DNA from 2 places in the Streptomyces sp. NPDC006450 genome. Region 1 is predicted to be linked to the other one. Evidence: riboswitches for the same ligand, from Rfam matches in the RefSeq annotation. Region 1 holds a riboswitch; the other holds the start of a gene.
The links. Region 1 has a riboswitch for ZMP and ZTP ahead of glyA (serine hydroxymethyltransferase). Riboswitches for the same ligand answer to the same signal wherever they lie in the genome.
Positions count from the first base shown of each region.

Region 2: linked by a shared signal. The riboswitch ahead of ABZY57_RS01660 (bifunctional 5,10-methylenetetrahydrofolate dehydrogenase/5,10-methenyltetrahydrofolate cyclohydrolase) and the one ahead of glyA (serine hydroxymethyltransferase) in region 1 are both predicted to bind ZMP and ZTP.

Region 1 is NZ_JBEXPT010000047.1:3,360-18,368, forward strand. Features, by position in the region: gene ABZY57_RS16600 (hypothetical protein) at 1-530, opposite strand, end outside; gene ABZY57_RS16605 (hypothetical protein) at 646-957, shown strand; gene ABZY57_RS16610 (glutathionylspermidine synthase family protein) at 964-2,157, shown strand; gene rocD (ornithine--oxo-acid transaminase) at 2,167-3,372, opposite strand; ZMP/ZTP riboswitch at 3,482-3,572, shown strand; gene glyA (serine hydroxymethyltransferase) at 3,608-4,891, shown strand; gene trpS (tryptophan--tRNA ligase) at 5,147-6,160, shown strand; gene ABZY57_RS16630 (2'-5' RNA ligase family protein) at 6,289-6,912, shown strand; gene ABZY57_RS16635 (YhjD/YihY/BrkB family envelope integrity protein) at 7,058-8,101, shown strand; gene ABZY57_RS16640 (D-alanyl-D-alanine carboxypeptidase) at 8,049-9,299, opposite strand; gene ABZY57_RS16645 (hypothetical protein) at 9,421-9,681, shown strand; gene ABZY57_RS16650 (metallophosphoesterase) at 9,678-11,057, shown strand; gene ABZY57_RS16655 (ABC transporter substrate-binding protein) at 11,191-12,747, shown strand; gene ABZY57_RS16660 (TetR family transcriptional regulator) at 12,785-13,543, opposite strand; gene ABZY57_RS16665 (DCC1-like thiol-disulfide oxidoreductase family protein) at 13,553-13,981, opposite strand; gene ABZY57_RS16670 (hypothetical protein) at 13,978-14,382, opposite strand; gene ABZY57_RS16675 (alpha/beta fold hydrolase) at 14,478-15,009, opposite strand, start outside.
Region 2 is NZ_JBEXPT010000002.1:135,893-150,901, reverse strand. Features, by position in the region: gene ABZY57_RS01665 (peptide MFS transporter) at 1-1,389, opposite strand, end outside; gene ABZY57_RS01660 (bifunctional 5,10-methylenetetrahydrofolate dehydrogenase/5,10-methenyltetrahydrofolate cyclohydrolase) at 1,526-2,371, opposite strand; ZMP/ZTP riboswitch at 2,508-2,608, opposite strand; gene ABZY57_RS01655 (methyltransferase domain-containing protein) at 2,700-3,461, shown strand; gene ABZY57_RS01650 (RNA polymerase sigma factor) at 3,675-5,249, shown strand; gene ABZY57_RS01645 (hypothetical protein) at 5,266-7,050, opposite strand; gene ABZY57_RS01640 (MoxR family ATPase) at 7,047-8,108, opposite strand; gene ABZY57_RS01635 (SRPBCC family protein) at 8,210-8,659, opposite strand; gene ABZY57_RS01630 (alkaline phosphatase family protein) at 8,837-10,927, opposite strand; gene ABZY57_RS01625 (SDR family NAD(P)-dependent oxidoreductase) at 11,128-12,615, opposite strand; partial or broken gene ABZY57_RS01620 (DMT family transporter) at 12,816-13,628, shown strand; gene ABZY57_RS01615 (transglycosylase family protein) at 13,734-14,987, opposite strand.

The DNA of each region.
Region 1 (15,009 bases):
AGCCGGACCGCCACCTCCACCACCCCGAAGCCCGTCCCGGCGGCCAGACCCAGCGTCAGCGCCCGGCTGCGGTCCGGCAGCCCGCCCGCCACGGCCCCGACCACCAGCACCAGCCCCGCCACCGCCAGCAGCCCCAGCTTCAGCGCGAGCGTGCCCTCGCCCGAGCCCTCTTCCCCGGCCGCCAGCCCGAGCATGAACAGCCCCGCGCTCACCACGGCGACCGCGCCCCACTCCGTCCGGCTCAGCCGCGCCCGCAGCAGCCGCGCCGCGACCACCGCGGTCACCGCGAGGCTGGCCGCGAGGGCCGCGCCCACCGCGTAGATGGGGATGTGCCGCAGGGCGATGATCTGGAGGACGAACCCGACCCCGTCCAGACCGAGTCCGGCGAGATAGCGCCACTGGCGCAGCGCCCGCAGGAAGAGGGCGGTGTCGACCCCGGAGCCCGTCCCAGGCTCCGCCGCGCGCGCCGCCACGGCTTGCAGGACCGACGCCGTGCCGAAGCAGACCGCCGCACCGAGCGCGCAAATCATCCCAATGAGCACGAACCGACTCTAGGTCACGGATACCGCGACGGCCGGATTCCGTCGGCCGGGGCGGCCGTTCTAGTCTGTGCGCAGCCGGCCACCCAGGGGGAGCGAACAGTCCATGGACAGCAGCAGCACCGACACCACGCGCACCAAGCGCCGCATGCGCTCCGGCACCGTCGCCCTCGGCGGCATGGGCCTGCTGGCCGCGGCCCTGGTGGCCTGCGGCAGCAGCAACGAGCCCGACAAGCGCTGCGCGGACCGCGCCACCCTGGAGAAGCTGAACTCCAAGGAGTGCAAGAGCGGCGGCCGCGGCGCGTACTACTACGGCGGCACCGTCGCGAAGAACAAGGTCAGCGGCGGCAGCTTCGACAAGTCCGCCGTCACCCGCGGCGGCATCGGCGGCAGCCACAAGAGTTCCTCGGGCGGCTGATCCAGCGTGAAGCGCCACACCATCGAGCCCCGCCCCGACTGGCAGAAGACCGTCGAGGAACAGGGGCTGATCTACCCCCTGACCCGCTACCCCGACGACTCCCTGCGCCCCTACTGGGACGAGAGCGCGTACTACTCCTTCACCCTCCCCGAGGTCGAGGCGCTGGAGAACATCGTCGAGGAGCTGCACGCCATGTGCCTGGCCGCGGCCCAGCACATCGTCGACCACGACCGCTTCGCCGACCTCGGCATCACCGACCCGAAGCTGGCCGCGCTGATCGCCGAGTCCTGGCGGCGCCGTGCCGAACAGCCCTCGCTCTACGGCCGCTTCGACCTGCGCTACGACGGCACCGGCAGCCCCGCCAAGATGCTGGAGTACAACGCCGACACCCCGACCTCCCTCGTGGAGGCGGCCAGCCCGCAGTGGTTCTGGATGGAGGAGCGCTTCCCCGGCGCCGACCAGTGGAACTCCCTCCACGAGCGGCTCGTCGACGCCTGGCGGCGCCAGGCGGAGCTGCTGCCGCCCGGCCCGGTGCACTTCGCGCACTCCGAGACCGACGAGCTCGGCGAGGACCTGATGACGGTCGCCTACCTCCAGGAGACCGCCGAGCAGGCCGGCATCGACACGCGCGAGCTGTCGGTGGAGCGGATCGGCTGGGACGCCCTGTCCGGCCGGTTCGTGGACGAGAAGCTCGGCTTCATCCGCGCGATCTTCAAGCTCTACCCGTGGGAGTGGCTGGCCACCGACGAGTTCGCCCCGCAGGTCCTCGGCACGTACGACCACGGCGGCGGCTCCGGCACCACCGCCTGGATCGAGCCGCTGTGGAAGATGCTGCTCTCCAACAAGGCCCTGCTGGCGATCCTGTGGGAGCTCTTCCCCGAGCACCCGAACCTGCTGCCCGCCTACCTGGACGGCCCGCGCGAGCTCGCCACGACCACCGGCTACGCGGCGAAGCCGCTGCTGGGCCGCGAGGGCGCGGGCGTCACCCTGCACCCGGCCGGCGGCGAGCAGCCGTTCGTACCGGAGCAGGACGAGACGTACGTCTTCCAGGGCCTCGCCCCGCTGCCCGACTTCGACGGCAACCGGGTGGTGCTCGGCGCGTGGGTCGTCGAGGACGAGTCGGCGGGCCTCGGCATCCGCGAATCGGCGGGGCCGGTCACGGACGAGTACGCCCGCTTCCTGCCCCACGTCATCCTGTAGGCCGGCCGGTCAGGCGCCGAGGACCGACCTGAGCTGGTCCAGCCCCCAGTCCAGGTCCTCCTTGGAGATCACCAGCGGCGGTGCGATCCGGATCGTCGACCCGTGGGTGTCCTTGACCAGCACGCCGAGCTCCATCAGCTTCTCGGAGATCTCCCGGCCGGTGCCGCGCGACGGGTCGATGTCCACGCCCGCCCACAGCCCGCGGCCCCGTACGGCGGTCACCGCACCGCCGCCGACCAGCAGGTTCAGCTCCCGGTGCAGGTGGTCGCCGAGCTCGGTGGCGCGCTGCTGGTACTCGCCGGTGCGGAGCATCGCGACGACCTCCAGGGCGACGGCGCAGGCCAGCGGGTTGCCGCCGAAGGTGGAGCCGTGCTCGCCCGGCTTGAACACGCCGAGCACGTCCAGGTCGGCCACCACCGCCGACACGGGCACGACCCCGCCGCCCAGCGCCTTGCCGAGGATGTACACGTCGGGGACGACCCCCTCGTGCTCGCACGCGAAGGTCGTGCCGGTGCGGCCCAGGCCCGACTGGATCTCGTCGGCCATGAACAGGACGTTCCGCTCGCGCGTCAGTTCCCGTACGCCCCGCAGGTATCCGGCGGGCGGTACGAGCACGCCGGCCTCGCCCTGGATCGGCTCCAGGAGCACGGCGACCGTGTTGGAGGTGACGGCGTGGGCGAGCGCGGTGAGGTCCCCGTACGGAACGATCTCGAAGCCGGGGGTGTACGGGCCGAAGTGGTCGCGGGCCTCGTGGTCGGTGGAGAACGACACGATGGTCGTCGTGCGGCCGTGGAAGTTGTCGGCCGCCACCACGATCTTGGCGTGGCCGTCCGGTACCCCCTTGACCTCGTACCCCCACTTGCGGGCGGTCTTCACCGCCGTCTCCACGGCCTCCGCGCCCGTGTTCATGGGCAGGACCGCCTCCTTGCCGCACAGCGCCGCGAGCTCGGTACAGAAGTCGGCGAAGCGGTCGTGGTGGAAGGCGCGGGAGGTGAGGGTGACCCGCTCCAGCTGGGCGCGGGCGGCGTCGAGCAGACGACGGTTGCCGTGGCCGAAGTTCAGGGCGGAATAGCCCGCGAGCATGTCGAGGTAGCGGCGGCCCTCCACGTCGGTCATCCACGCGCCCTCCGCGGTGGCGACGACGACGGGCAGGGGGTGGTAGTTGTGCGCGCTGTGCGCGTCGGCGGAGCGGATGGCATCAGCAGTTGTCGACACGGGGTCTCCGATCGTCCGTCAAGCCGGTGACGAGGGTGGCGTCACTGTCCATCCTCGCTCGAATCGCGGACGGAGAAACCTTTCCTGCGGCGTGCCCGCTAGGGTGTCGGGTACGCACGGCGACTGGCGCACGGAGAACCAACTCCGGGGGAGCCGTGCGCGCACGACCGCATACAGGGCCGCTCGCCTGGGCCTCGCGGGGACGAGATCTGACATCGACCCCGGAGGAGCCGCCATGAGCGCGAACCACCACCCCCCGTACCGCCACCCCGCTCTGCTCGCCACCGACCCCGAGCTGGCGTCCTTCGTCGCCGCCGAGGAGACCCTCCAGGCGGAGACCCTGCGCCTCATCCCGAGCGAGAACTACGTGTCCGCGGCCGTGCTGGAGGCCTCCGGCACCGTGCTGCAGAACAAGTACAGCGAGGGCTACCCGGGCCGCCGCTACTACGAGGGCCAGCAGAACATCGACCGCATCGAGGCGCTGGCCGTGGAGCGGGCGAAGGGCCTCTTCGGAGTCGACCACGCCAACGTGCAGCCGTACTCCGGCTCGCCCGCCAACCTCGCGGTCTACCTGGCCTTCGCGAAGCCCGGCGACACGGTGATGGGCATGGCGCTGCCGATGGGCGGGCACCTGACGCACGGCTGGGGCGTCTCGGCGACGGGCTCCTGGTTCCGGGGCGTGCAGTACGGGGTCCGTGCGGACACCGGTCTCGTCGACTACGACGCGGTACGGGACCTCGCGCTGGCGGAGCGGCCCAAGCTGATCTTCTGCGGCGGTACGGCGCTCCCGCGCACGATCGACTTCGAGGCGTTCGCGTCGATCGCGAAGGAGGCGGGCTCGGTCCTGGTCGCCGACGTGGCGCACATCGCCGGCCTGATCGCGGGCGGGGCGCACCCCTCCCCGGCGGGTCACGTGGACGTGATCTCGACGACCACCCACAAGACCCTGCGCGGTCCGCGCGGCGCGATGCTGATGTGCCGCGAGGAGCACGCGAAGGCCATCGACAAGGCGGTCTTCCCCGGCCTCCAGGGCGGCCCGCACAACCAGACGACGGCCGGCATCGCCGTGGCCCTCCACGAGGCGGCCCAGCCTTCGTTCGTGTCGTACGCGCACGCGGTCGTGGCCAACGCGAAGGCGCTGGCCGCCGCGCTGCTGGAGCGGGGCTTCGACCTCGTCTCGGGCGGTACGGACAACCACCTGATCCTGATCGACCTCACCGGCAAGGAGGTCTCCGGCAAGATCGCGGCGAAGGCGCTGGACCGGGCGGGGATCGTCGTGAACTACAACACGGTGCCGTTCGACCCGCGCAAGCCCTTCGACCCGTCGGGGATCCGGATCGGCACCCCGTCGCTGACTTCCCGCGGTCTGTCGGAGGCCCACATGCCGGTGGTCGCCGACTGGATCGCGGGGGCCGTCTCGGCGGCCGCCAAGGGTGACGAGGCGGCTCTCGGCGCGATCCGCGCGTCGGTCGCGGACCTGATGGCCGCCTTCCCGGCCCCGGGCCTCCCCGTCGCCTGACCCCCCGGGTGGGGGCCGGTCCCTGCGGGGCTGTCCCCTACCCGCCCTTCCCCCGTTCTCCGGGGCTCCGCCCCAGACCCGGCGCAGCGGCACACCCCCTGACCTCGGCTCAAAGCGGTCGCTCGGCCGAGGCAAGATCCGGACGGGCCGCTACCGCCGGGTACCCGGGCGGGGGACGGGCAGGGCCCGGGGGAACCGCCGGGTTCAGGCCAGCGGCGGGGCCGAGCCCGGTGTCGCACCTGAGAGAATGGGGCCATGGCTTCTGATCGTCCTCGCGCGCTCTCCGGCATCCAGCCCACCTCCGGTTCGTTCCACCTCGGGAACTACCTCGGAGCCATCCGGCAGTACGTCGCCCTGCAGGAGACGCACGACGCCTTCTACATGGTGGTCGACCTGCACGCGATCACCATGCCGCAGGATCCGAAGGACCTCCGCGCGAACACCAGGCTCTCCGCCGCGCAGCTCCTCGCCGCCGGTCTCGACCCCGAGCGCTGCACGCTCTTCATCCAGAGCCACGTGCCCGAGCACGCGCAGCTCGGCTGGGTCATGAACTGCATCACCGGTTTCGGCGAGGCCAGCCGGATGACCCAGTTCAAGGACAAGTCCGCGAAGTCGGGTGCCAACAACGCCACCGTCGGCCTGTTCACGTACCCGATCCTGCAGGTCGCCGACATCCTGCTCTACCAGGCGAACTCCGTCCCCGTCGGCGAGGACCAGCGTCAGCACATCGAGCTGACCCGGGACCTGGCCGAGCGCTTCAACCAGCGCTTCGGGAAGACCTTCACCCTCCCCGCCGCGCACATCGTCAAGGAGGTCGCGAAGATCTACGACCTCCAGGACCCGTCGATCAAGATGTCGAAGTCGGCTTCTTCGCCCAAGGGCCTGATCAACCTCCTCGACGAGCCCAAGGCCACCGAGAAGAAGATCAAGAGCGCGGTCACCGACACCGAGGCCGTGGTCCGCTTCGACGCGGAGAACAAGCCCGGCGTCAGCAACCTGCTGACGATCTACTCCACTCTCACGGGCGAGTCCGTCGCCGCGCTGGAGGCCGCGTACGAGGGCAAGGGCTACGGGGCGCTCAAGACCGATCTGGCCGGCGTGATGGTCGATTTCGTCACACCCTTCAAGCAGCGCACCCAGGAGTACCTGGACGATCCGGAGACCCTGGATTCCTTGCTGGCCAAGGGCGCGGAGAAGGCCAGGGCGGTCGCCGCCGAGACCCTGGCGCAGGCCTACGACCACCTCGGATTCCTCCCCGCGAAGCACTGACGGGGACCGAAGGGAAAGAGGGCCCTGGCGATCTGGGGGGTGCTGCCGCCACACTGGGGCGGCAGCACTCGTGCGACGCACACGCGGAGCACAGACCACGCACAGGACTACAGGCGGAGGAGAGCTACGTGGGGACCGTAACGCTCGGCGTTTCGATCGCGGTCCCGGAGCCGTACGGCAGCAGCCTTCAGGAGCTGCGCGCAGGCTTCGGGGACGCCGCCGCGTACGGCATCCCCACGCACGTCACCCTCGTACCGCCGACCGAGGTGGCCTCGGACCGGCTGCCCGAGATCCGCGCCCACCTGGCCGAGGTCGCCGCCGCCGGCCGCTCCTTCGTGATGCGGCTGGCCGGCACCGGCACCTTCCGCCCCCTCTCGCCCGTGGTCTTCGTCCAGGTCGTGGAGGGCGGCTCCGGCTGCACCCGGCTCCAGGGCCAGGTCCGCGACCCGCAGGGGCCGCTCAACCGGGAGCTCTCGTTCCCGTACCACCCGCACGTGACGGTCGCCCACGGGATCTCCGAGGAGGCGATGGACCTGGCGTTCAGCACCCTCGCCGACTACGCGGCGGAGTGGGTCTGCTCCGGGTTCGCCCTCTACGAGCAGGGCTCGGACGGGGTCTGGCGCAAGCTGCGGGAATATCCGTTCGGCAACGGGGCAAGCGGTGGGGCGAGCGCCGTTCCGGCGCAGATCGGCTCGGCGACGGACAGCAGTGCGGCGGCAGCCGCGGGTGAGGCGACCGCACGCCGTTCCTGACGCAGGAACCGCAACCGGAAACCGATCCTTCGCAGGACCAGGGCGTGGAACGGCCGAGCCGTCGGGCGAAAAGTCACAATCGACGACCGTAGTCCCCAAAAGCGGCAATCCCGGCTATTTCCGACAGCTCATTTACGGTGACCGCATGGACTGGCTGAAGAATCTCCCGGTGATCGGGTCCCTGGTGTCCGCCCTGATGCGCACCCACCTGTGGCGTTCGTACGAGCGGCTCGACCGCGTGCACTGGAGCCGGCTCGCCGCGGCCATCACCTTCATCAGCTTCCTGGCCCTCTTCCCGCTGATCACCGTGGCCGCCGCGATCGGCGCCGGGCTGCTCACCCAGGACCAGCTCGACCGCCTCCAGAAGACCCTCGCCGAGCAGGTCCCCGGCATCTCCGACCAGCTCGACATCAACGCCCTCGTCGAGAACGCGAGCACCGTCGGCCTGATCGCCGCCGCCGTCCTGCTCTTCACCGGCATCGGCTGGGTCGGCTCGATGCGGGACTGCCTGCGGGCGGTGTGGGACAAGGACGACGAGGACGAGGGCAACCCCTTCGCCCGCAAGGGCAAGGACGCGCTCGTCCTCATCGGCCTCGGCGGCGTCGGCCTCTGCTCGGCCGCGGCCTCGATCTTCGGCTCCAGCGCCGTCGGCAAGGCCGGGGACTGGCTGCACGTACCGCGCGACGGCGCGGGCGGCGGCCTGCTGCGGGGCGCGGCCTTCCTCGTCGGAGTGCTGGCCGCCTTCCTCGTCCTGCTCTACGTCCTGACCCTGCTCCCGGGCGTCGAACCGCCCCGCCGCCGCCTGATCGAGGCGGCCCTCCTCGGCGCGGCCGGCTTCGAGCTGCTGAAGCTGCTGCTCAGCGGCTACATGAGGGAGGTCGCCACGAAGAGCATGTACGGGGCCTTCGGCGTGCCGATCGCGCTGCTGATCTGGATCAACCTCACGGCGAAGCTGCTGCTGTTCTGCGCGGCGTGGACCGCGAGCCGCGACGACGCCGACGGGGACGGAGCGCAGGACCCGGAGCGGGGCGGCGAACCCACCCCGGAGCGGGACGGCGAACCCACCCCGGAGCAGGGCCGCGAGCCCGCCGCGGAGCAGGGCGGCCGCGAGCCCGCCCAGAAGCCCGCCGGCTCCGCTACGCCCGGCCGCGAGCCCGGCGGCCGAGCCCCCGCGGCCAGCGCCGGTTGACGGCGTAGGCCCCGCCGGCCACCACGGCCAGCACCCCGCCCGCCACGCCGAAGGCGGTACCGACCCCGCCGCCGGAGCCCGCACCGGACGCCGACGGGTTGTTCTCGTGGGACTGGGCCGGGGAGCCGTAGGAGGTGGTGTCCGCGCTCTTCGGCGGCACCAGCTCGCCCACGGGCTTGACCTTCCCGCTCGCCGCGAAGCCCCAGTCGAGCAGGTCGGCGGTCTCCTCGTACACGGAGTTGGCGCCGCCGGTGCCCGGGTTCATCACCGTGACCAGCAGCTTCTTGTCGCCGCGCTGGGCGGCGCCGGTGAAGGTGGAGCCGGCCATCGTGGTGTTGCCGTTCTTCACCCCGGCGATCCCCTTGTAGGGGGGGAGGCCGCCTGCGCCGGTCATCAGCCGGTTGGTGTTCTGGATCTCGAAGGTCTCGCGCGGCTTCCCCGACTCCTGCCGGCCGGGGAACTTCGCGCTGGCCGTGCCGCAGTACTCCCGGAAGTCCTGCTTCTGCAGGCCGGAGCGGGCGATGAGGGTGAGGTCGTAGGCGCTGGAGACCTGGCCCGGGGCGTCGTACCCGTCCGGGGACACGACGTGCGTGTCCAGGGCCTGGAGCTCCTCGGCGTGCGCCTGCATGTCCTTGACGGTCTTCTCGACGCCGCCGTTCATGGCCGAGAGCACGTGCACGGCGTCGTTCCCGGAGCGCAGGAACACCCCGAGCCACAGGTCGTGGACGCTGTAGTCGGCGTCCTCCTTGATGCCCACCAGGCTGGAGCCGGAACCGACCCCGTCCAGCTCCTCCTGACTGACCTTGTGGACCTGGTCCTTGGGCAGACCGGGCAGCAGGGTGTCGGCGAAGAGCATCTTCATGGTCGAGGCCGGGGGGAGCCGCCAGTGCGCGTTGCGCGCGGCGAGGACCTCGCCGGTCTCGGCGTCGGCCACGATCCACGAACGGCCCGTCAGGCTCGTCGGCAGCGCGGGCGCACCGGGCAGCAGGTTGACCTGCGTACCGGGCTGCCCGAGCGATGCGCCGCCGATCGTGGACATCGACGCGGGCGGCGCGGGCGCCTTGCGCGGCTGCCCCTTCCCGTCCACCGGTGGCGTGGGCGTCGGCGCGGCGGACGCGGGCGGGGCCAGCAGCGCCGGGACCAGCAGAGCGGGAAGCGCGGCGGATAGGACCGTCAACGCGGTCTTCTTGGCAGACACGCAGGTGAAAGTACATCCCGATACTGTGCTTAGCGTCATGGACCGGCCAACCCGCCGCAACCACCGCCGGGACAGCCCACCCCGGCGCGTCCGTCCTGGGGACGAAACCGATACTGGGCTCATGAAACTCAGCCGCGCCGCTTCCTGGTTCCTGCTCGCCTTCGGCGTGTGGAGCTGGTTCATCTGGGTGTCTTTCGTCCGGAACCTGTGGAAGGACGGCAGCGGTCTGGCCTTCGACGACGCGGGGGACCCGACCGGGTACTTCTGGGTCCACCTTCTCCTGGCGGTGGCGTCCTTTCTCCTGGGGACGGCCGTCGGAGTGATCGGGTTGCGCGGGGTGCGGGCGCTGCGGCGTGAATCACGTACGGAGGCGGGCGCATGAGGATCGTTCTCTTCGCGGTCGTGGCCCTGCTGGTCGTGACCCTCCTGGTCCTGGTGCACCGCTGGCTCTGGATCCGCCTGGTCCGCGACACCACCGCCCCCGGCGGCCGCGTCCGCCGCACGGGCACCGCCCTGGCCTTCGCGCTCCCGCTCCTGTCCCTGGCCGCCCTGGTGGCGGGCCGCGCGGGGGCCCCCTTCTGGCTGGAGCGCACGGTCGCCTGGCCGGGCTACATGTGGCTGGCCGTCCTCATGTACCTCTCCCTGGCCATGCTGGTGGCCGAGCCCGTCCGCGTCCTGTGGCTCCGCCGCCGGGACAGGGCCGCGCCCCAGGCAGCCTCCGCGGGCGCGGCCCAGGCGGGCCCCGGGGCGCGGCCCCGCAGCGCCCCGGCCGCCGCAGGCGCGGACGCGACGGGGTCCGGGGCGGAGTCCCGCTCCCGGGAAGGGGCGGAGAGGGGAGCAGCGCCGCAGGCCACCCTCGCGGCCACCGCCGAGCCCGCGGCCGCCGCCGGGCAGCACCCGGCGCAGGCCGGCCCGGCGGAGCCCACCGCACCCGGCGTCAGTCGCAGGCGCTTCGCGCGGATCGCCGCCGGCACGGCCGCCGCCGCCGCAGCCGGCACGGTCGGCTACGGCACGTACGGAGTCCTCCGCGGCCCCCGCGTCAAGCGGGTCCGGGTCCCGCTGGCCAAGCTCCCCCGCGCGGCCCACGGCTTCCGCATCGCCGTGGTCAGCGACATCCACCTCGGCCCGATCCTGGGCCACGCCCACACCACCCGCATCGTCGACACCATCAACCGCACGCAGCCCGACCTCATCGCCATCGTGGGCGACCTCGTCGACGGCAGCGTCCACGACCTCGCCCCCGCGGCCGAACCGCTCCGCGGCCTCCGGGCGCGCCACGGCTCGTACTTCGTCACCGGCAATCACGAGTACTTCTCCGGCGCCCAGCAGTGGGTCGACCACGTCCGCGAGCTCGGCCTCACCCCGCTGGAGAACGCGCGCCGCGAACTCCCGTACTTCGACCTCGCCGGGGTCAATGACATCGCGGGCGAGAGCGAGGGCCACGGCCCGGACTTCCAGGCGGCCCTCGGCGACCGGGACCGCGCCCGCAGCGCCGTACTCCTCGCCCACCAGCCCGTGGTCATCGACGAGGCCGTCCGGTACGGGGCCGACCTCCAGCTCTCCGGCCACACCCACGGGGGCCAGCTGTGGCCCGGTGAGTACGTCGCCGAGCTCGCCAACCCCACCGTCGCCGGGCTGGAGCGCTACGGCGACACCCAGCTGTACGTCTCGCGCGGTGCGGGTGCCTGGGGGCCGCCGGTCCGGGTCGGCGCGCCGTCGGACATCACAGTCGTCGAACTCGCCTCATATCAGGCCTGAACCGCCCGAACCGCCAACGCCACGCCATGAATCGGCCTTCCCGAGGCCGAAATTCCATGATGGGATGTGACCGATAATCGGATAACGGGTCGCAGACTCCGGTCAGCGCCCACGTGGGGTGGAGTCAAGGATGTTGCGGTCTGTCCGCTCGAAAGTCATCGCGGCCGGGCTGGTCCTCGGCGTCGGCTCCGTCGCCGCGTGGCAGCTGCTGCCGCAGGCGGCCGGCGGCGGGGAGCCCATCCGCGTCGGCACGAGTGACGTGGTCTCCTCCCTCGACCCCGCCGGGGCGTACGACGCGGGCTCCTGGGCGCTGTTCAGCAACGTCTACCAGTCGCTGCTGACCATCGACCGCGGCTCGGACACCCCGGTGCCCGACGCGGCCTCCTCCTGCGACTTCATCGGCGACAAGCTCACCACCTACCAGTGCGAGCTGCGCCCGGACGTGAAGTTCTCCTCCGGCCGGGCGATCACCGCCGAGGACGTCAAGCACTCCTTCGACCGGATCAAGGCGATCAACTCCGACCAGGGCCCGGCGCCGCTGTTCAACACCCTGAAGTCGGTCAAGGCCGAGGGCCGCACGGTCACCTTCGAACTCTCCGCAGGGGACGCCACCTTCCCGTTCAAGATCGCGACGGGCGCCGCCTCGATCGTGGACAAGGACAAGTACCCGGCCAAGGCCCTGCGCACGGAGGAGAAGGTCGACGGCTCCGGCCCCTTCACCCTCGCCGGCTACACGGCCGGCACGAGCGCCGAGCTCAAGCCCAACACCTCGTACAAGGGCCAGGGCAAGGTCTCCAAGAGCGCGGTCACCGTGAAGTACTTCAAGGACTCCGCGCAGCTGGAGCAGGCCTGGACCGACCGCGGGATCGAGGTCGCCCACCGCGACATGCCCCCGGCGGTCCTGGCCGACCTGAACCCGGGCCTGGAGGACACCCGGTACCAGGCCTCGGGCGGCACGGAGATCCGCAGCATGGTCTTCAACCTCCGCCCGGGCTCCCCGGTGGCCCAGCCCGCCGTCCGCCAGGCCGTCGCCGCCGTCGTGGACCGGGCCAAGGTCGCGACCGAGGTCTACAAGGGCACCGTCACCCCGCTCTACTCGCTCGTTCCGGCGGGCATCGCCGGGCACAGCACGCCGTTCTTCGACGCCTGGCCCTCACCGAACGGGCTCCACGCGAAGAAGCTGCTCAAGGACGCCGGGATCACGACCCCCGTCGCGATCACCCTCGGGGTCAACGTGCGCGGCGCGAGCGTCGCCGAGGCCGAGGAGCTGAAGGCGCAGCTGGAGTCCACCGGCCTCTTCCAGCTGACCATCGAGCCCGTCGAGAAGTGGAGCGACTTCCAGAAGGCCTACGCGGCGGGCGAGTTCGACGCCTACACCATCGGCTGGATCGCCGACTTCCCGGACGCGGACAACTTCCTGGCCCCGCTCGTCGGCGCCGACAACTCGATGAACAACGGCTACTCCGACAAGAACGTCGACGCCCTCATCACCCGCACCCAGTCCTACTCGGACCGCGGCGCCGCCGCCGAGGACTTCCGCGACCTGCAGAAGCTGGTCGCGCAGCAGGTCCCGATGATGCCGATCTGGCAGAAGAAGGACTACGTGATGTCCCGCGATGCCGTCGCGGGCGCCCAGTACCTCTCGGACGGCACCGGCGTATGGCGCCTGTGGGAGCTCAACTGGCTGTAGGACCGGGGCCGCGGTCCGGGCCCGTGTGCGGGCTCCGTCACGGGCCCTCCTGCGGCCCCTCCTCCGGGCCCGCGTCCGGGTCGGAGGCCCGCTTGCGGCCCGGCCGGGACACGGCCGTCTGGGCCATGCCCGGCAGGAAGTCCGTGAACAGCTCGTGCACTTCCCGCACCAGCGGCCGCAGCACCCGGAACCGGGCCAGGATGATGCCCCGGGTCGTGAGCTGCGCGCCGCGCTGGGCGAGCCGCCGGGTCTTCTCGCTGTCCGGGGAGCGGTCGAAGACCCAGTAGAGGACCAGGCCCATCTGCGAGAGCCACATCAGCTCCGGCAGGACGTCGGCCAGCTCGTCCGGCACCTTGGTCCTGGCCCCCGCCAGCACCTCGCGGTGCATGTCGATGGCCTGCTTGCGGGCCGCCTCCGACTCCGGGGAGAACGGGCTGAGCGGGCTCTCCGGGTCCGCGGCGTTCTTGAAGAACTGCGAGGCGAACTCGTGGTACGGCGCCGCGATGTCCAGCCAGCTGGTCAATACGCCCGCGAGCCGCTTCTGCAGGTCGGTCTCGTTGTCCAGGATCGGCCGGACCGCCGCCAGGTGGGCGGCGCCGATCCGGTCGTAGAAGCCCTGGACCAGGTGCTCCTTGGACTCGAAGTAGTAGTAGGCGTTGCCGACCGATACTCCGGCCTCCTTGGCGATACCGCGCATCGTCGTCTTGTCGAAGCCGCGCTCCTGGAAGAGGCGGAGCGCGGTTTCGAGGATGAGCGTGCGGGTCTGCTCGCTCTTGGGAGCCTTCTGATCAGTCACGGTCTGAGCCTATCGGGGCGCGGAACACTGGTCGGCACAGGCCGGTTCCCCGCCGTTCGCCGAGGAGTTGTCCCGCACGGCCTCGCGCCAGGTGGAGGCGGTGTACATGGCCGCTCTGGCGAAGGGCCGGCCGGCCGGGGTGGCCAGCCAGTTCGCCTTCGGCCGGTGCTCGGCCAGCGCCCACAGGCAGACGATGAAGGCGTCCGTCCCGGTCCACACCTGTCCGGAGTCGCCGATGACGGTGATCTCCTTCAGCGTCGAGGCGTGGTCGAGCTGCGGGTAGCGCCGCTGCGCCTCGAAGGAGGCCGCGGGGATGAGCCGGAGCGGTACCAGCCATCGTTGGCCGAGCAGCCAGTGCCGGATGTGTACGCAGAGCGGACAGTTCGCGTCGTACAGCACCGTCAGGTGCCGGGTCGGGGTGGCGGGCACCGGGATCAGGCCCCGGCGGGCGCGGTCCACCCCTGCGGGGCGACCGGCGGGGTCTGCTGACGCTCCATGATTCCCCGGCGGCGCATCTTGTTCAGCACCCAGACGTTGCCGAGGTGCATGAAGCCGAGGACCAGGAGCACGACTCCGAGCTTGACCGACAGGGCCTCGAAGAGTCCGCGGGCCGCGACGATCTCCTCGGCCGACCGCAGGTAGAGGGTCACGAAGCCGATGTTGACGAGGTAGAAGCCGACCACCAGGAGCTGGTTGACCGCGTCGGCGAGCTTCTCGTTCCCCTGGAGGACGTCGCCGATGAAGACGCGGCCGTTGCGGCTGAGCGTGCGGGCCACCCAGACGGTGAGTCCGATGCTGATGAGCAGGTAGATGACGTACGCGACCACGGTGAGGTCCATTGTCCCCAGCCCCTTTGAACGTGTTCAACTGCTGACGGCACTGACTGTAGACCTCTTTTTGAACAGGTTCAAGCGAATCGGTGCGCCCGGCCGGGTCAGCGTCCCGAAAGGACCGCCTCGAAGAGGAAGGGCAGCAGCAACCGGTTGATCTCCTCCGGGCGTTCGAGGGAGGGGAGGTGGCCGGCCCAGGGCAGTTCGACGTGGACGGCGCCGGGCACGAGGGAGGGGAGCTCGGCGGGGACGTCCCGGAAGTCGGGGATGTCGTGCGCACCGCCGACGGCGAGGACGGCGGCGGTGATGGCGGCAGGCTCGAAGGCGGGCTCGGGGAGCTCGTGGTCCCCGTCGGCGGCCATGGCGCCCTGCAGGTTCCCGAGCTGCATGGTCCGTACGAGGGCGTGCACGGCCTCGCCGGCCTCCGGGCCCAGCCATTGGCGGGCGTTGAGCTCGGCCGCGCCCTCCAGGTCGCCGGCGTCCAGCAGGGCGGCCTCGGCGGCATTGAAGGCGAGCAGCGCGGGACCGCGCCGCTGCGCGGGCCGGGCGGGGCAGAGCAGCGCCAGCGCGCTCACCAGCTCCGGACGCAGCGCGGCCAGCGTCAGCGCGACCCGCCCGCCGTAGGAGCTGCCGACG
Region 2 (15,009 bases), on a different contig from region 1:
GATGACCGCGTCGAGCCGGGGCAGCTGCGCGCCGACCGCGTCTCCGGTGGCCGCGGCGAGGAACCAGACGCCCATCATCTGGTTGGTGAAGGCCCGCGGGGCGAGCTTCGTGGTGACCGAGAGGCCCACCGGGCTCAGGCACATCTCGCCCATCACCTGGATCACGTACACGCCCACCAGCCACATCAGCGAGACCTTGACCCCGTGGGAGGCGATGGCCGCGGCGCCCGACATGACCACGAAGGAGGCGCCGGTCAGCAGCAGGGCCAGGCCGAACTTGAACGGGGTGCTCATGTGCTTGCCCCGGCGCACCCAGAAGGCGGCGAAGACGGGGGCCAGGATGATCACGAACAGCGAGGGCAGCGACTGGGTCCAGCTCGCCGGGATGTGCCGGCCCAGCAGGGACAGGTCGGTCTTCTGGGCGGCGAACATGTTCAGCTCGTTGCCCATCTGGTCGTAGACCAGCCAGAACAGCGTGGCGGCCAGGAAGAGCCACACGTAGGCCCGCAGCCGGGTCTTCTCGACCCGGTCGATCTTGGGGCTGCGGTACATCGAGAGCAGCACGCCCGCCGGGACCACCACGGCGACGACCGTCAGCACGAAGGTGATGCTGTCGATGCTCAGCGCGTGCGCCGCGGCCAGCAGGGCGATCAGTACGGCGGTGAAGACCAGGCCGTACGCGCAGGACGTGCGCACCTTGGCCCGCTCGGCGGCGGTGAGCCGGACCACGGGCTCCGTGCGCAGCTGCTCCGACAGGCGGCGCCCGCCGAGGACGTACTGGACCAGGCCGAGGGCCATGCCGACGGCGGCGGCGCCGAAGCCGAGGTGCCAGTTGACCTCCTCGCCGAGGTAGCCGACGACGAGCGGGGCGATGACGGCGCCGAGGTTGATGCCCATGTAGAAGATCGAGTAGCCCGCGTCGCGCCGCTGGTCGTCGTCGGCGGCGTACAGCCGGCCGACCAGCGCGGAGATGTTCGGCTTGAGCAGGCCGGTGCCGATGACGATCAGGATCAGGCCGGGCCAGACGAAGACCGGGTCGGGGACGGCCATCAGGACGTGGCCGGCCATGATGACCACGCCGCCCCACAGGACGGCCCGCCGGGCCCCGAGGAACCGGTCGGCGATCCAGCCGCCGGGCAGCGCCAGCAGCGAGATCATGGCCATGTAGACGCCTTCCACGGCCTCCGCGGTGCCCTCGTGGAGCCCCATGCCCCCGTGGCCGCGGGAGGCGGCGAGGAAGTGCACGAGGATGGCGACCATGCCGTAGAGGCTGAAACGCTCCCACAGCTCGGCGAGGACGAGGGTGGCAAGCCCGCGCGGGTGGCGCTTCCCGCCCGCCACGGCCGCGTGCGGTGCTGCGTCCGACGCCGGGAGCTTGTGCATATCCATCGAAGGCTTCACATATTCAGTGGAGCCCTCCCGCCCCGGACCCGGAACGTCCTTTCGGCCCGTTACCGGGGGAAACGCGACGCCCCGGACCGAAGGGCCCGGGGCGTTCGCCGTACGGCAGGGGGTGCGGGAGGGGTCAGAGGTCCGCGAGGGCCAGGCCGGCCTGCGCGGCGGCGGCCTGGACGGTCTGCTCCAGCAGCACCGCGATGGTCATCGGGCCGACGCCGCCCGGTACCGGGGTGATCAGGGAGGCGCGGGCGGCGGCCGACTCGAAGTGGACGTCGCCGACGTTGCCCTCGTTGTAGCCGGCGTCCAGGACCACGGCGCCCGGCTTGATGTCCTCGCCGCGGATGAACTCGGCCTTGCCGACGGCGGCGACCAGCACGTCCGCCTGGCGGACGATGGACGGCAGGTCCACGGTGCGGGAGTGGCAGTAGGTGACGGTGGCGTTCTGCTCCAGCAGCAGCATCCCGGCGGGCTTGCCCAGGATCGCACTGCGGCCGACGACCACGGCGTGCTTGCCGGTCAGGTCCACGTCGTAGGCCTCCAGCAGGCGCATGATGCCGCCGGGGGTGCAGGAGACGAAGCCCGGCAGTCCGAAGCCCATGGCGGCGAAGGAGTGCATGGTGACCCCGTCGACGTCCTTGCCCGGGGCGATGGCCTCGAAGGCGGCGCGCTCGTCGATGTGGTGCGGGACGGGGTGCTGGAGCAGGATGCCGCTGATCTCCGGGTCCTCGGAGAGCGCGGTCAGGGTGGCGACGAGCTCCTCGGTGGTCGTCGCGGCCGGCAGCTCCACGTGGCGGGAGGTGATCCCGGCCTTGGCGCAGCGGTTCTGCTTCATGCGGACGTAGGTGACGGACGCGGGGTCCTCGCCGACGAGCACGGTCGCCAGACAGGGCGCGGTCCCGGTGCGCTCGGTGATCTTCGCGGCGTACTCGGCGGTCCGCTCCGAGATGCGGCGGGCGAGGGCGGTGCCGTCCATCAGCCGGGCGGTCCGCTCCGGCTGGTCGCCGTGGGCTCCAGAGGCGGCCTGGGCGCCCGGAACGGCCGGGGTGGCGGAAACGGTCGGGGCAGTCGTCTGGGGTGTCATCGGGGCTCCTGAGCGTCGCTGCGGGATCGCGGTTCGCCCAGGCGCGCGGCAGTCGGCGTACGGGATACGGGAGTACGCCGGGCCGCTCCCCGGTGGTGATCCACCCGAACGCCAGTCACGGCCCGCCGCCCAGTGTAGGCGAACCCCGGGGAGGGTCGGTGTGGGCCCCGGCCCCGGCAATCCGGTGGATGACCGGCGCCGCACCTGGGACGATCGGGGCATGACGCGCACTTTCGACCATCTCGTCGCGGAGGCGGAGTCCGTCTCCGTGGACGGCTGGGACTTCTCCTGGCTCGACGGCCGCGCCACCGAGCAGCGCCCCTCCTGGGGCTACCAGGGCCTGCTGGCGCGGCGCCTGGCGCAGGTCGGCTCCGCCCTGGACATCCAGACCGGCGGCGGGGAGGTGCTCGCCGGAGCCGGGCCCCTGCCCCCGCTGACGGTGGCCACCGAGTCGTGGCCGCCGAACATCGACAAGGCGACAAGGCTGCTGCACCCGCTCGGGGTGGTCGTGGTCGCGGACTCCGACGAGCCGCCGCTGCCGTTCGGTGCCGAGGCCTTCGAGTTCGTCGCCAGCCGGCATCCGGTGACGATCTGGTGGGAGGAGATCGCGCGCGTGCTGAAGCCCGGTGGCACGTACCTCTCCCAGCAGGTCGGCCCGGCGAGCGTCTTCGAGCTCGTGGAGTACTTCCTCGGCCCGCAGCCGGAGGAGGTCCGGCGGGCCCGGCACCCCGACGACGCGGTCGCCGAGGCCACGAAGGCGGGGCTGGAGGTGGTCGATCTGCGCTCCGAGCGGCTGCGGACGGAGTTCCACGACATCGGAGCCGTGATCTACTTTCTACGGAAGGTGATCTGGATGGTGCCGGGCTTCACGGTCGGGCAGCATCGGGACCGGTTGCGCGAGCTGCACGAACAGATCGAGCACGAAGGCCCGTTCGTCGCACACACCGCCCGATTTCTCATCGAGGCCCGCAAAACGGGCTGACAAAACGGGCGGACGCGACCACCCGCGACCGGCTCCCCGGTCGCAGCGTGGCGCAGGTCACTCAATTCAGCGCGTAACGAATCTACTCGGGCATGCGATGAAGCGACAGGTGTCCTCGTGCGGCCCGGAATACAGACCCCCCTCGGGTCTGTTTCCCGAGTTCGCGCGATGATGTCCCGCCACCCCTTATCTGTTCGCAACGAGAGGCTCCTTGTGTCGCTCAGCCCGTCCCGTACGTTCCCCACGGAGATCGCCGAATCCGAGGCCCTGGTCGCGCTTGTCGAGCGTGGCCGCGAGCAGGGTCACATCAACGGTGATGACGTGCGCCAGGCCTTCGAGGCCGGCCGCATCCCGGTGGACCAGTGGAAGCGGGTCCTGCGCAGCCTGAACCAGGTCCTGGACGAGGAGGGTGTCGCCCTGCACGTCAGCGCCGCCCCCGCCACGAAGGCTGCCGCCAAGAAGCCGCGCAAGGCGGCCGCCGCCCCGGCGCGCGCCGTCGCCAAGAAGGCTGCCGCCCCGCCGCGCCTCATCGGTGCGCGCAAGACGGCCGCCACCACCCCCGCAGCGGCGATATCCGACCCGTCGGCCTCCGGGACCGAGGAGGAGGTGGCGGCCGAGGCCGCCGCCGCGCCCAAGAAGCGGACGGTCAAGAAGGCCGCCGTGAAGAAGACCGCCGTGAAGAAGACGGCCGCCACCAAGAAGACCGCCAAGGACGGCGACGAGGGCGATGCCCCCGTGGCCGAGGGCGAGGACTGGGCTGCCGAGGACCTGGACGAGGGCGACGAGAAGGAGACGCCCAAGACGGGCGGCAGCGCCGGCTTCGTCCTGTCCGACGACGACGAGGACGACGCCCCGGCGCAGACCGTCATGGTCGCCGGCGCCACCGCCGACCCCGTCAAGGACTACCTCAAGCTCATCGGCAAGGTGCCGCTGCTCAACGCCGAGCAGGAGGTGGAGCTCGCCAAGCGCATCGAGGCCGGTCTCTTCTCCGAGTACAAGCTCGAAGAGGAGGAGGACCACAAGCCCGCGTTCAAGCGCGAGCTGGAGATCCTCGTCGAGGACGGCCGCCGGGCCAAGAACCACCTGCTGGAGGCCAACCTCCGTCTCGTGGTCTCCCTCGCCAAGCGCTACACCGGCCGCGGCATGCTCTTCCTGGACCTGATCCAGGAGGGCAACGTCGGTCTGATCCGCGCCGTGGAGAAGTTCGACTACACCAAGGGCTTCAAGTTCTCCACGTACGCGACCTGGTGGATCCGGCAGGCGATCACGCGTGCCATGGCCGACCAGTCGCGCACCATCCGCATCCCCGTCCACATGGTCGAGATCATCAACAAGCTGGCCCGGGTCCAGCGCCAGATGCTCCAGGACCTGGGCCGCGAGCCCACTCCGGAGGAGCTGGGCAAGGAACTCGACATGACCCCCGAGAAGGTCATCGAGGTCCAGAAGTACGGCCGCGAGCCGATCTCCCTGCACACCCCGCTGGGTGAGGAGGGCGACAGCGAGTTCGGTGACCTCATCGAGGACTCCGAGGCGGTCGTACCGGCCGACGCGGTCTCCTTCACCTTCCTCCAGGAGCAGCTCCAGTCCATCCTGGGCACGCTCTCGGAGCGCGAGGCGGGCGTGGTCTCCATGCGCTACGGCCTCAACGACGGCCAGCCGAAGACCCTCGACGAGATCGGCCGCGTGTACGGGGTCACCCGTGAGCGCATCCGCCAGATCGAGTCGAAGACCATGTCGAAGCTCCGTCACCCGTCGCGTTCGCAGGTGCTGCGCGACTACCTCGACTAAAAAACCGGGGAGGCCCTCAGGCCAGTCGGAAGACCGGCCCGCGGGGCGTGAACGGCAGGGAGGCGCCCTGCGGAACCAGGAAGGCGTGCTCGCGCCGGATCCGCAGGGTGTCGGTCCAGCCGTCCGTGATCACCAGGACCGGGGCCCCGGGCGGGAAGTCCTCCGCCCGCAGCAGCAGGTCGATGCCCGGCTGCAGCACGGTACCGCCCCGGCCCCGCACTTTCACCCGGCCCGCGATCTCGGTCGGGGGCAGATAGCCCGCGTCGTACGGCGCCGCGTCGCAGAACACGACGCGGGCGGCCGGCACGTCGCGGGCTTCGGCGTACGAGGCGATGGCGCCGAGCGCCTTGCCGAGCAGGGCGGTGTCCATCGACCCCGAGGTGTCGAGCACCACGCCGAAGGTGCAGCGGGCCGTCTCCCGCGGGGGGAAGTACCGGCCCGCGCGCGGGATGTCCGGGGTGGAGGCCTGCCGGCGGGCCGGGCGCGCGAAGCTGCGTACGGGCTCCGGGCGGGGCACGTACTCGTCGAACCAGCGGGCCAGGCGCGCGTCCCAGGGCACCGGCGGGTGGGCCAGCGCCCTGATCTCCTGCACCAGCCCGGCGGGCAGCAGTCCGCGCTCCCCGTACCCGTGCAGGTCGAAGCCCTGGACCAGGCCGCGCCGGTAGAACTCGTCCAGGTCGGTGTACGGGCAGCTCCCCGGGTGCGGCAGCGGCTCGCCCAGGATGTCCCCGCGGCCCTTGCCGCGCAGGGTGGCGAGCCGGCGCATCCGCCGCAGGTCGCCGGTGATCCGGTCGTAGACCTCCTCCACGGAGAGGTCCCTCAGCTCCGCGTCGTACAGCAGCCCCTCGGGCATCTCGCCGACGTCCATCTCCACGAGCCAGCCGTTGACCACGTAGTCGGCGGCCACGTTGTGGAGGTACGGGTCGCGGGCGCCGCGGCGCTCCCCGTGCCGCAGGGCGGCGTGCAGCATCTCGTGGGCCAGGATGAACCGCCATTCCCCGTCGGCGAAGGTACGCAGCGGGTTCACGTAGATCTCCCCGGCGCTCGCGCTGACGGCGGCGATGTCGATGCCCTGGGCGCGGGCCAGCTCGGCGTCGGCGACGATCTTCAGGCCCGCGGCGAGGCCGCCGAGCAGGGGGTAGGAGGAGACGAACCAGTTCAGGGCCCGCTCCCACGGCTGCGGCCGGTGGCCCTCGCGGCCGGCGGCCCGGTCCATGGTGGCGGACACGGACCGGGTGAGGGCGTGGGCGAAGCCGGTCTGCCAGTCCGGTACGGGCTTCCAGTGCCGCCAGGCCTGCAGGATCTGGTCGGGGGCGCCGGGGGCGCTCGTACCGCAGTCCGCGTACCGGGCCGGGACCCCGTCCTGGCGCCAGGCGGCGGCGAGCTGCTCCTCGTCGCCGCCCGGGTACTGCTCGGGCAGCCGGTCGGGGGCCCGGCCCACGGGGAAGGTCAGCAGGAACCGGTTGACGACCACGCAGCGGGCGGTGAGGTCGGCGCGGTCGGGCTGCGGGCGGTCGTCCTCCTTGGCGGCGGGTACGTGCCCGAAGCCGAGGTGGAGCAGGCAGTGCGCCAGGGCCCAGGCCCACTCGGCGGGCTCGGCGCGGCGGGTCGGGTGTGCGTGGATCACCCCGTTGGAGGTGACCACGGCGAGCCCGGCGGTGGTGCAGGCCGTGCACTGGCGGCTGCGGCAGTGGGTGGCGGAGACGGCGTTCAGGGCCGGGTTCTGCCGGATCGCGGCACGCCCGGCCTCGTAGGCGAGGGTGGCCGGATCGGGCCCTGGCTGTTCGGCCTTGCGGTTCACCGGCGGGCCTCGACCAGCCGGGGGAGGTCGCGGGCGGCTTCGATGAGGAACCAGGCGGGCAGCACGGGATGGCCGTCCGCGTCGTCGGCGATGACGGTCTGGGCCACCTCGACGGAGATCTCTGCGAGTTGGACGAGCAGGGACTTGGCTCGGTAGGCGGTCTGCCGGACGCCGGGCGAGACGTGTTCCTTGCGGGCCGGGAGCTCCTTGACCAGGCGGCCCCGGAAGGCCTCGGCGAGGTAGTAGAGCAGATCGCAGTCCTCCACGCGGGCGGGCCAGGACGCGTCGCCCTTGATGACCGCCTCGATGCCGAAGGTGTGGCGGACGATCTTGGCGTAGCCGCGGAAGGAGACGGCGTGCGCGGGGGTGAGGGTGCCGTGCGCGAGCACGCCGAGCGTCTGCTCGTCCAGGTCCGGGCCGAAGGAGTGCAGGGCGTCGGAGAGCATGTGCCAGGAGCGCGGCGTGGAGAACGGCTCCTCCGTCTTGGGCGGCTGCGACCACAGGTGGTCGGGCCGGTCGGTGAGGTAGTCGGTGACCCACGGGTGGATGCCGTGCTCTCCGGCCCAGACCAGCCAGTCCCCGGCGGAGACCTGCAGGTGGACGTGGGTGAGCCGGTTGACGAGTGCGGAGGCGATGGGGCGGGCCAGGGCGTTGTCGGTGGCCCGGTTGCCCGCGCCGATGACGATGGAGCCCGCGGGCAGCTCGTAGGACCCGATCCGCCGGTCGAGGATCAGGGAGTAGAAGGCCTTCTGCACGTCCGGGCTCGCGGCGTTGAGCTCGTCGAGGAACAGGCAGTACGACTCCTCACGGGCGATGGCCTCGGGCGGGCAGAACACGGAGCGCCCGTCACGGATCTGCGGGACGCCGATCAGGTCCTCGGGCGCGAGCTGGGTGCCGAGCAGGCTCACGCATTCCAGCCCCAGCGAGTCGGCGAACTTCCGTACGAGCGAGGACTTGCCGATGCCGGGCGCCCCCCAGAGGAACACGGGCCGCACGGTGGCGAGCCCGAGGAGCAGTTCGGGGAGCTGGGCGGGGGTGACGGTGACGGCAGCCTGCACGGGTGGGGATGTCCTTAGGGGTCCGGGTACGCGGTGCGCCCAGTGTGGGTGCACCGCGTGTCTCGAAGCACCCGGTTTTCCCCGGGGTGTCCTTGCGGAACTCAGGCCGCGGAGTGCTCCAGCAGGTGCTTGAGCTTCTCCTCGCTCCGCGGCATCTCCTTGCGGACCATGGGCTTGACCGCGAGGGGGACGAACGCCCGGCCCAAGCCGTGGCCCTCGAAGTCGACCGCGAGGGTGACACGGGAGCGGGTCCCGCCGTCGAGGGGTTCGATGTGCCCCCGTACGTCCGGCCGGACCGGCCCGTCGACGCCGTGGAAGTGCCAGCTCCTCGGCGGGTCGAGTTCCATGACCTGCATGGTGGTGGGCATCCTGCGCTTGCCTATCTGCCGGGTGACGATGACCTTCGACCCCACGTGGACGGGAAGGTCTCCCATCGGCACCGCGGAGACGGCACTGTCCTGCCACTCCGGGAGGTGCGTGGGGTCCGTGATGTACGAGTAGACGTCCTCGGGCCTGCGGTCTATGTCGATGCTCTTGCTGATCGCGGACATGGCGACCCCTTGGAGCCCCCCTGATGGACTCTGCTTCCAAAGTACGCCCGGCGCCGGACGGCCGCCCGGCTCCCGGGCCGCGGATCGGCCGGGCGGGCAGGATCCGGGGGCCGGGCAGGATCCGGGGGCCGGGCAGGATCCGGGGGCCGGGCAGGATCCGAGGGGGACGGCCTGGCTCTAGGCCGCCGGTGCCGGGTCCGTGCCCGGGGTCACCGAGGCCTCCGGGAGCACCGGGACCTGGGGCCCGTCCGCCTCGGTGAGCCAGCGGCGCAGGACCTCGTGCACCGCCTCCGCGCCCACCAGCTCCCCGTCCGGCCGGTACACCGGCTCGGAGAGCTCCACCGGCCACATCAGGAACGGGTGGCCCTGCTCGCCGCCCAGACCGCCGTGGGAGCCGATCTGCTCCTCGAAGGCGTGCACCGCCCCCGTCTGCGGGTCGTAGGCCGAGTTCACCATCACGTCGGCCACGTGCGGGAAGGTGTCGGTCCGCCGGACCGCCCGCGCCGCGCCCGGGCCGAAGGCGGCCAGCAGTTGCTCCGCCGCCCCCGGCTCGTCCAGCCGGGCTTCGGCCCCGTCGGCCGCCAGAACCACCCCGTCGACGAGCAGGAACCCGACCCCGGGGTGGTTCGCCAGGGTGGAGAGCAGCGCCGGGTGCGCGCGCTCGATCCGCTCCCTCGACGCACGGCCCGGCAGGTCCGGGAAGGAGATCAGCCCGAGGTTGCCCGAGGCCAGTACCACCGGGTCCGGGCCCGCCCCGGGCCGCACCTCCTCGTCCGCCTCCTCCACCGGCCGGTGCAGGGCGGCCCGTACGGCGGCCCGCGCCTCGGCGCCGCTGCGGGTCCGGCCGGCCTTCCGGGACACGGGCAGCCCGCAGCCCGCGCGGACGAGGTCCTTCAGGGTGAGCCCGTACCGGGCCAGGAAGGTCTCCCCCGCGCTCTGGCCGTGGTCGGAGAGCAGCACGATCCGGTACTCGCGGGGCGCGTGCTCGGCGACCCGGGCGATGAGCGCGAGGCTGCGGTCGAGCCGGGCGAGCACCTGCTCGGTGTCCCGGGAGCGCGGGCCCGAGTGGTGGGCAACCTCGTCGTAGGCGACCAGGTCGGCGTAGACCGCGGCGCGCCCGGCCAGCATGTCGCCGATCACCGCGGCGACCACGACGTCGCGCTCCACCACCGTCGCGAAGGCCCGGATCAGCGGGTACAGCCCGCCGCGCGCGACCCGTGGCCGGTCCCCGCGCAGGCGGCCGCGCAGCGACTGGGTGATCTCGCGGGCCACCTCGGCGACGAAGGAGAGCGCCGTGCGGACCGCGTTGGCCGGGTCGGAGAAGTACGCGAAGTAGCCCGCGCGGGAGCGGTTGTGCGGGCCCCGGCGGGCGGAGACGGACAGGACGAGCGCCAGCTGGCCGGCCCCGCCGCTGAAGAGGTTGCCGCGGCTGGCCCCGTCGAGGGTGAGCAGACCCCCGTCACCGGTGCGTTCGACGGCCCGCCGCTGGAGCTCGGCCGCGCTGGTGGGCCGGTTGCAGACCACCACCTCGCCGGTGTCCTTCTCGTACCAGCGGAAGGCCGGGACGTCGAAGTTGGAGCCGTGCAGGATGCCGAGCTGGCTGGCGCCGGTCTGGCTGGACCAGTCGGTGCGCCAGGAGGTGACGCGGTGGGTGCGGTCGAGCCAGTCGGCCACCGTCGGCATCAGTCCGCTGCCGGCCGCGCGCCGCAGCACGTCGTACCCGACCCCGTCGAGCTGCAGGAACACCACGGCGGGCGCGCGTTCGTCGGCTCCGGGCATGCCCTCGCGGTGCTGCCGGCGCCGGCGGCGGTCGGCGAGCCGGTAGAGCCGGCGCCGGTAGGCCTCGTCGTCCCGGACGGCGAGGGCGGTGGAGGTCGCGGAGGCGACGGCGGACATCACGGCGGCGACCACCACCGCCGTCTCGGGGTCCGCCTCACCGCGGCCGGCCGGGATCAGGCTGAGCGCGATCAGCAGCAGCGAGCCGTTGAGGAAGAAGACGAGCAGGCCGAGGACCAGGGCCGGCACGAGCAGCAGGGCGCGTACGAGAACCGGCCACACCAGCGCGCTCAGCAGACCGAACGCGCCCGCGCCGAGGGCGGCGGTCAGCCCTATCTGCGTGATGCTGTCGCGGTCGCCGCCCGCGCCCGCCTGGAGCCTGAAGTCGGGGAGGATTCCGGCCAGGACGAGCATGGTGAGGGTGGACACCGCCCAGACGACGACCACGCGCACCAGGGCGCCGCCCGTACTCCGCCACCGGCCTCGCAACACGCCGAACCCGCCTCACCACCGTGGCCCGCGCCGCGCCGACGAGCCCCCGTCCCCATGGTGTCCAGGCTCGCACAGCAGCGCCCGCCCGGCCGGGTGACACGGACGGCGGATGTGCGTACGGGGGGCGCTCGGATGACGCGGGGCAGGTGGCGCGGCGCGGACGACCCGGCTCGGGGCCAGGTGAACCGTGTGCGCGCGGCCTACCAGTTGGCGGGTGCGTAGTCCTTGAGGAAGACGCCGTACAGGTCCTCGCCGAGCTCGCCGCGGACGATCGGGTCGTAGACCCGGGCCGCGCCGTCGACCAGGTCGAGGGGGGCGTGGAAGCCCTCCTCGGCGAGGCGGAGCTTGTCGAAGTGCGGGCGCTCGTCCGTGATCCAGCCGGTGTCGACCGAGGTCATCAGGATCCGGTCGGTCTGGAACATCTCCTGGCCGCTGGTCCGCGTCACCATGTTCATCGCGGCCTTGGCGGCGTTGGTGTTCGGGTGCCCCGCACCCTTGTAGCCGCGGCTGAAGACGCCCTCCATCGCCGAGACGTTCACGACGTACGCCCGCCCGCCGGCGGCCTTTCGCGCGGCTTCGGCCATGGACGGCCGGAGCGCGCTGATCAGGATGAACGGCGACGTGTAGTTGCACAGCTGGGTCTCGAGCAGCTCCACCGGGGAGATCTGGTCGATGGTCTGCACCCAGGTGTTGCTGTCGACGACGTCGGGCAGCAGGCCGCCCGCGTCGATGGCGGTACCGGCGAGGTGCCGCTCCAGGCTGGCGTTGCCCGCGACCAGGGCGAGGTCGGCGACCTTCTGCGCCTCGAGCCCGCTGACGCCGACGGGCAGCGCCGCCAGGCCGTCGACCGCGCCGGAGTTGAAGGCGCCGATGACGTGGTGGGCGGGGAGCTCGCCGGCCGGCAGCGGGGCGCTCTCCCCCTCGACCAGCGCCGCGTACGCGGACGGCAGGCGGCGCACGGTCTGCGTCGCGTTGTTGATCAGGATGTCGAGCGGACCGGCCGCGGCCACCTGGTCGGCGAGCGCCACGGACTGGGCCGGGTCGCGCAGGTCGATGCCCACGACCTCCAGGCGGTGCATCCAGTCCGCAGAGTCCTCCATCGCCTTGAAACGGCGGATGGCGTCCTTGGGGAAGCGGGTGGTGATCGTGGTGTGCGCGCCGTCGCGCAGCAGCCGCAGCGCGATGTACATGCCGATCTTGGCCCGGCCGCCGGTGAGCAGCGCGCGCTTGCCGGTGAGGTCGGCACGGACTTCCCGCTTGGTCCGGTTCTCGACGGCGCAGCTCGGGCAGAGCTGGTGGTAGAAGTAGTCGACCTCGACGTACCGCGTCTTGCAGACGTAGCAGGAGCGCGGGCGCTGGAGGATCCCGGCGATCCGGCCGGTCTCCGTGACCGAGGAGGGCAGCAGGCCCTCGGTCTCGTCGTCGATGCGCTCGGCGGAGCCGGTCGCGGTCGCCTCCGTGACGGCCTTGTCGTTGGCGGTCTTGGCGGCGCGGCGGTCCTGGCGGCGGCGCTGCTTGACCGTCCGGTACAGACCGGCGGTGGCGCGGCGCACGGTGATCGCGTCCGGGTGGTCGACGTCGAGCTTGTCGAGCTCGTCGAGCACGCTCAGGCAGAGGGCAAGGCGGTCGGGGTCGATGCCGGGCCCGAAGGCGTGGCCCTGCTCCTGGCTGTCTTCGGTCACCGTCATACCGCTGTCGTTCCTTGATCAGTCGTCCGCGTCCGCCGGATGCGGAAGTCCCCAAAAGGGCTAGTGTACGGATCCCCCACGCGGGAAGACAAACGCACTCCCCCGCTCCGCGCTACTGCGTTGGGAGTACGCCCAAGGGCGTACTCGACCCCCCCTTTGGGGGGAGGAATAGCTCTCCGGACTCGGGCATTGTGATTTTTATGAGTGCCCTCGCGTTTTCGGTCCTGCTGTGCCTGGTGTCCGCCGTGGCGTATGCGGCCGGAGCAATCGTCCAGGAACGGGTCGCTTCCGGTACGCCGGACCGCCCGTACGCGCCGGTGCGCCGGCCCGCCTGGTACGCCGCGATCGCACTGAACGGCCTCGGCGCCCTGCTGCACGTGGTGGCGCTGGCCTACGGGCCGCTGAGCCTGGTGCAGCCGCTCGGGGCCCTCACCATCGTCTTCGCGCTGCCGATGGCGGCGGTCTTCGTACGCCGCCGCGCGGGCGCCGCCGCCTGGCGCGGGGCCCTCCTGGCCACGGCCGGGCTGGCCGGGCTGCTGGCCCTGACGGGCGGGGGCGGACGGGCCGAGCAGTCCCTGTCGGGCGGGGAGCAGAGCCTGCTCCTGACGGCGACCGGCGCCTTGGTGTCCGTACTGTTCCTGGCCACGCGCCGGGTGCGGCAGGCCACCGCGCGCAGCATGCTGCTGGCCACGGCGGCGGGGGCCGCCTTCGGGATGGCCTCGGTGTTCACGAAGTCGGTGGCCGAGAGCTTCGCCCCGGACGCGCTGGTCACGCTGTGGCCGGAGCTGACCGCGATCGCCGCGCTGGCCACCAGCGGACTGCTGCTGTCGCAGGCGGCCTACCGGGGCGCCGGACTGAACGTGCCGCTGGCCACCGTGACGGTGGCCAACCCGGTGGTCGCGGCGACGGTCGGCATCGCGCTCTTCGACGAGGGCTTCCGCTACGGGACGGTCGGCGCCGCCGCGGCGCTGGTGAGCGCGGCCGTGGCAGCGACCGGGCTCGTCCTGCTCACCGCCGCACCCCGGGACGCGGGGGTGCTCGCAGCGTCGGAACCGGCTCCGGCGCCGGCCGGGCCTGTGGCTCCGGCTCCGGCGCCGGCACAAGCCGCGCCCCCCGCCTCAGATGGAGACTCCGTGGGCCCGCAGGTATTTCAGCGGGTCGATGTCGGTGCCGTAGCCGGGGCCCGTGCGGATCTCGAAGTGCAGGTGCGGCCCGGTCGTGTTGCCGGTCGAGCCGGAGCGGCCGATCCGCTGTCCGCCGGAGACCGCCGAGCCGGCCTTGACCGAGAGCGCCGACAGGTGCGCGTACTGGGAGTACCGGCCGTCGGTGTGCCGGATGACGACCTGGTACCCGTACGCCCCGGCCCAGCCCGCTGAGACGACCTGCCCGCTGCTGACGGCCTTGATGGTGGTGCCGGTGGCCACCGGGAAGTCGATGCCGGTGTGGTAGCCGCTGGACCAGGCCGAGCCCGCGACGTGGTAGGCGGTGCCGAGACCCGCGTCGACCGGGGCGCTGAACGCTCCGGAGGGGGTCTGCGGCTTTTCCGCGGGCTTCTCGGCAGGCTTTTGGGCCGGCTTCCTGCCGGCCTGCTCGGCGGGTTTCGCCGGTGCCACGGGCTTGACGGGTTCGGCCGTGCGCGGCGGCTTCTCCGGGTTCGGCGCGGGCGGCGCCGCCGTGACGCGCAAGGTGAGGCGCTGTCCGGGGAAGATCAGGTCCGGATCGCCGCCCACGACGGCCCGGTTGGTCGCGTAGAGGGACTGCCAGCCGCCCTCGACGTGCTGCTCGGTGGCGATCTCCGACAGGGAGTCCCCGGGAGCGACGACGTAGGGGGCGGGCAGGACGGACGTCCCGGCCGGGCGGGGCGTCGTGCTCCGGGGAGCGGTCCGCGCAGCCGCCTCGGGAGCCTTCGGAGCGGCCTGAGCCGCCACCTTCGGCGCCGTCGCCTTCCCCGGGCCCGTCGCCTTGCCCTGCGCCCCGAGCGCGGGCGCCGGGCCGCTGCGGCTGAGTCCGGCCTGCTTCCCGCAGACGGGCCAGGCCTGCGGGCCCTGCCCCTTCAGCACCTTCTCCGCCACGGCGATCTGCTGTTCCTTGGTGGCCAGATCGGCGCGGGCGGCGTACGCGGTACCGCCGAAGGCACGCCAGGTGCTCTGGCTGAACTGGAGTCCGCCGTAATAGCCGTTGCCGGTGTTGATGTGCCAGTTGCTCGTGGATTCGCAGGCGGCGACCTTGCTCCACGTGTCCAACGAGGCGGCGTGCGCCGTGCCCGCTCCGATCAGGGGCAGCGCTATTCCGGCCCCGCCGGCGGTGACGACGAGCGAAGCACGGTTGATGCTGCTCGGCTGATACCGGCGGTGCCGGCCCCGTACACCCATGGGAGCCCCCATCGAAGACATC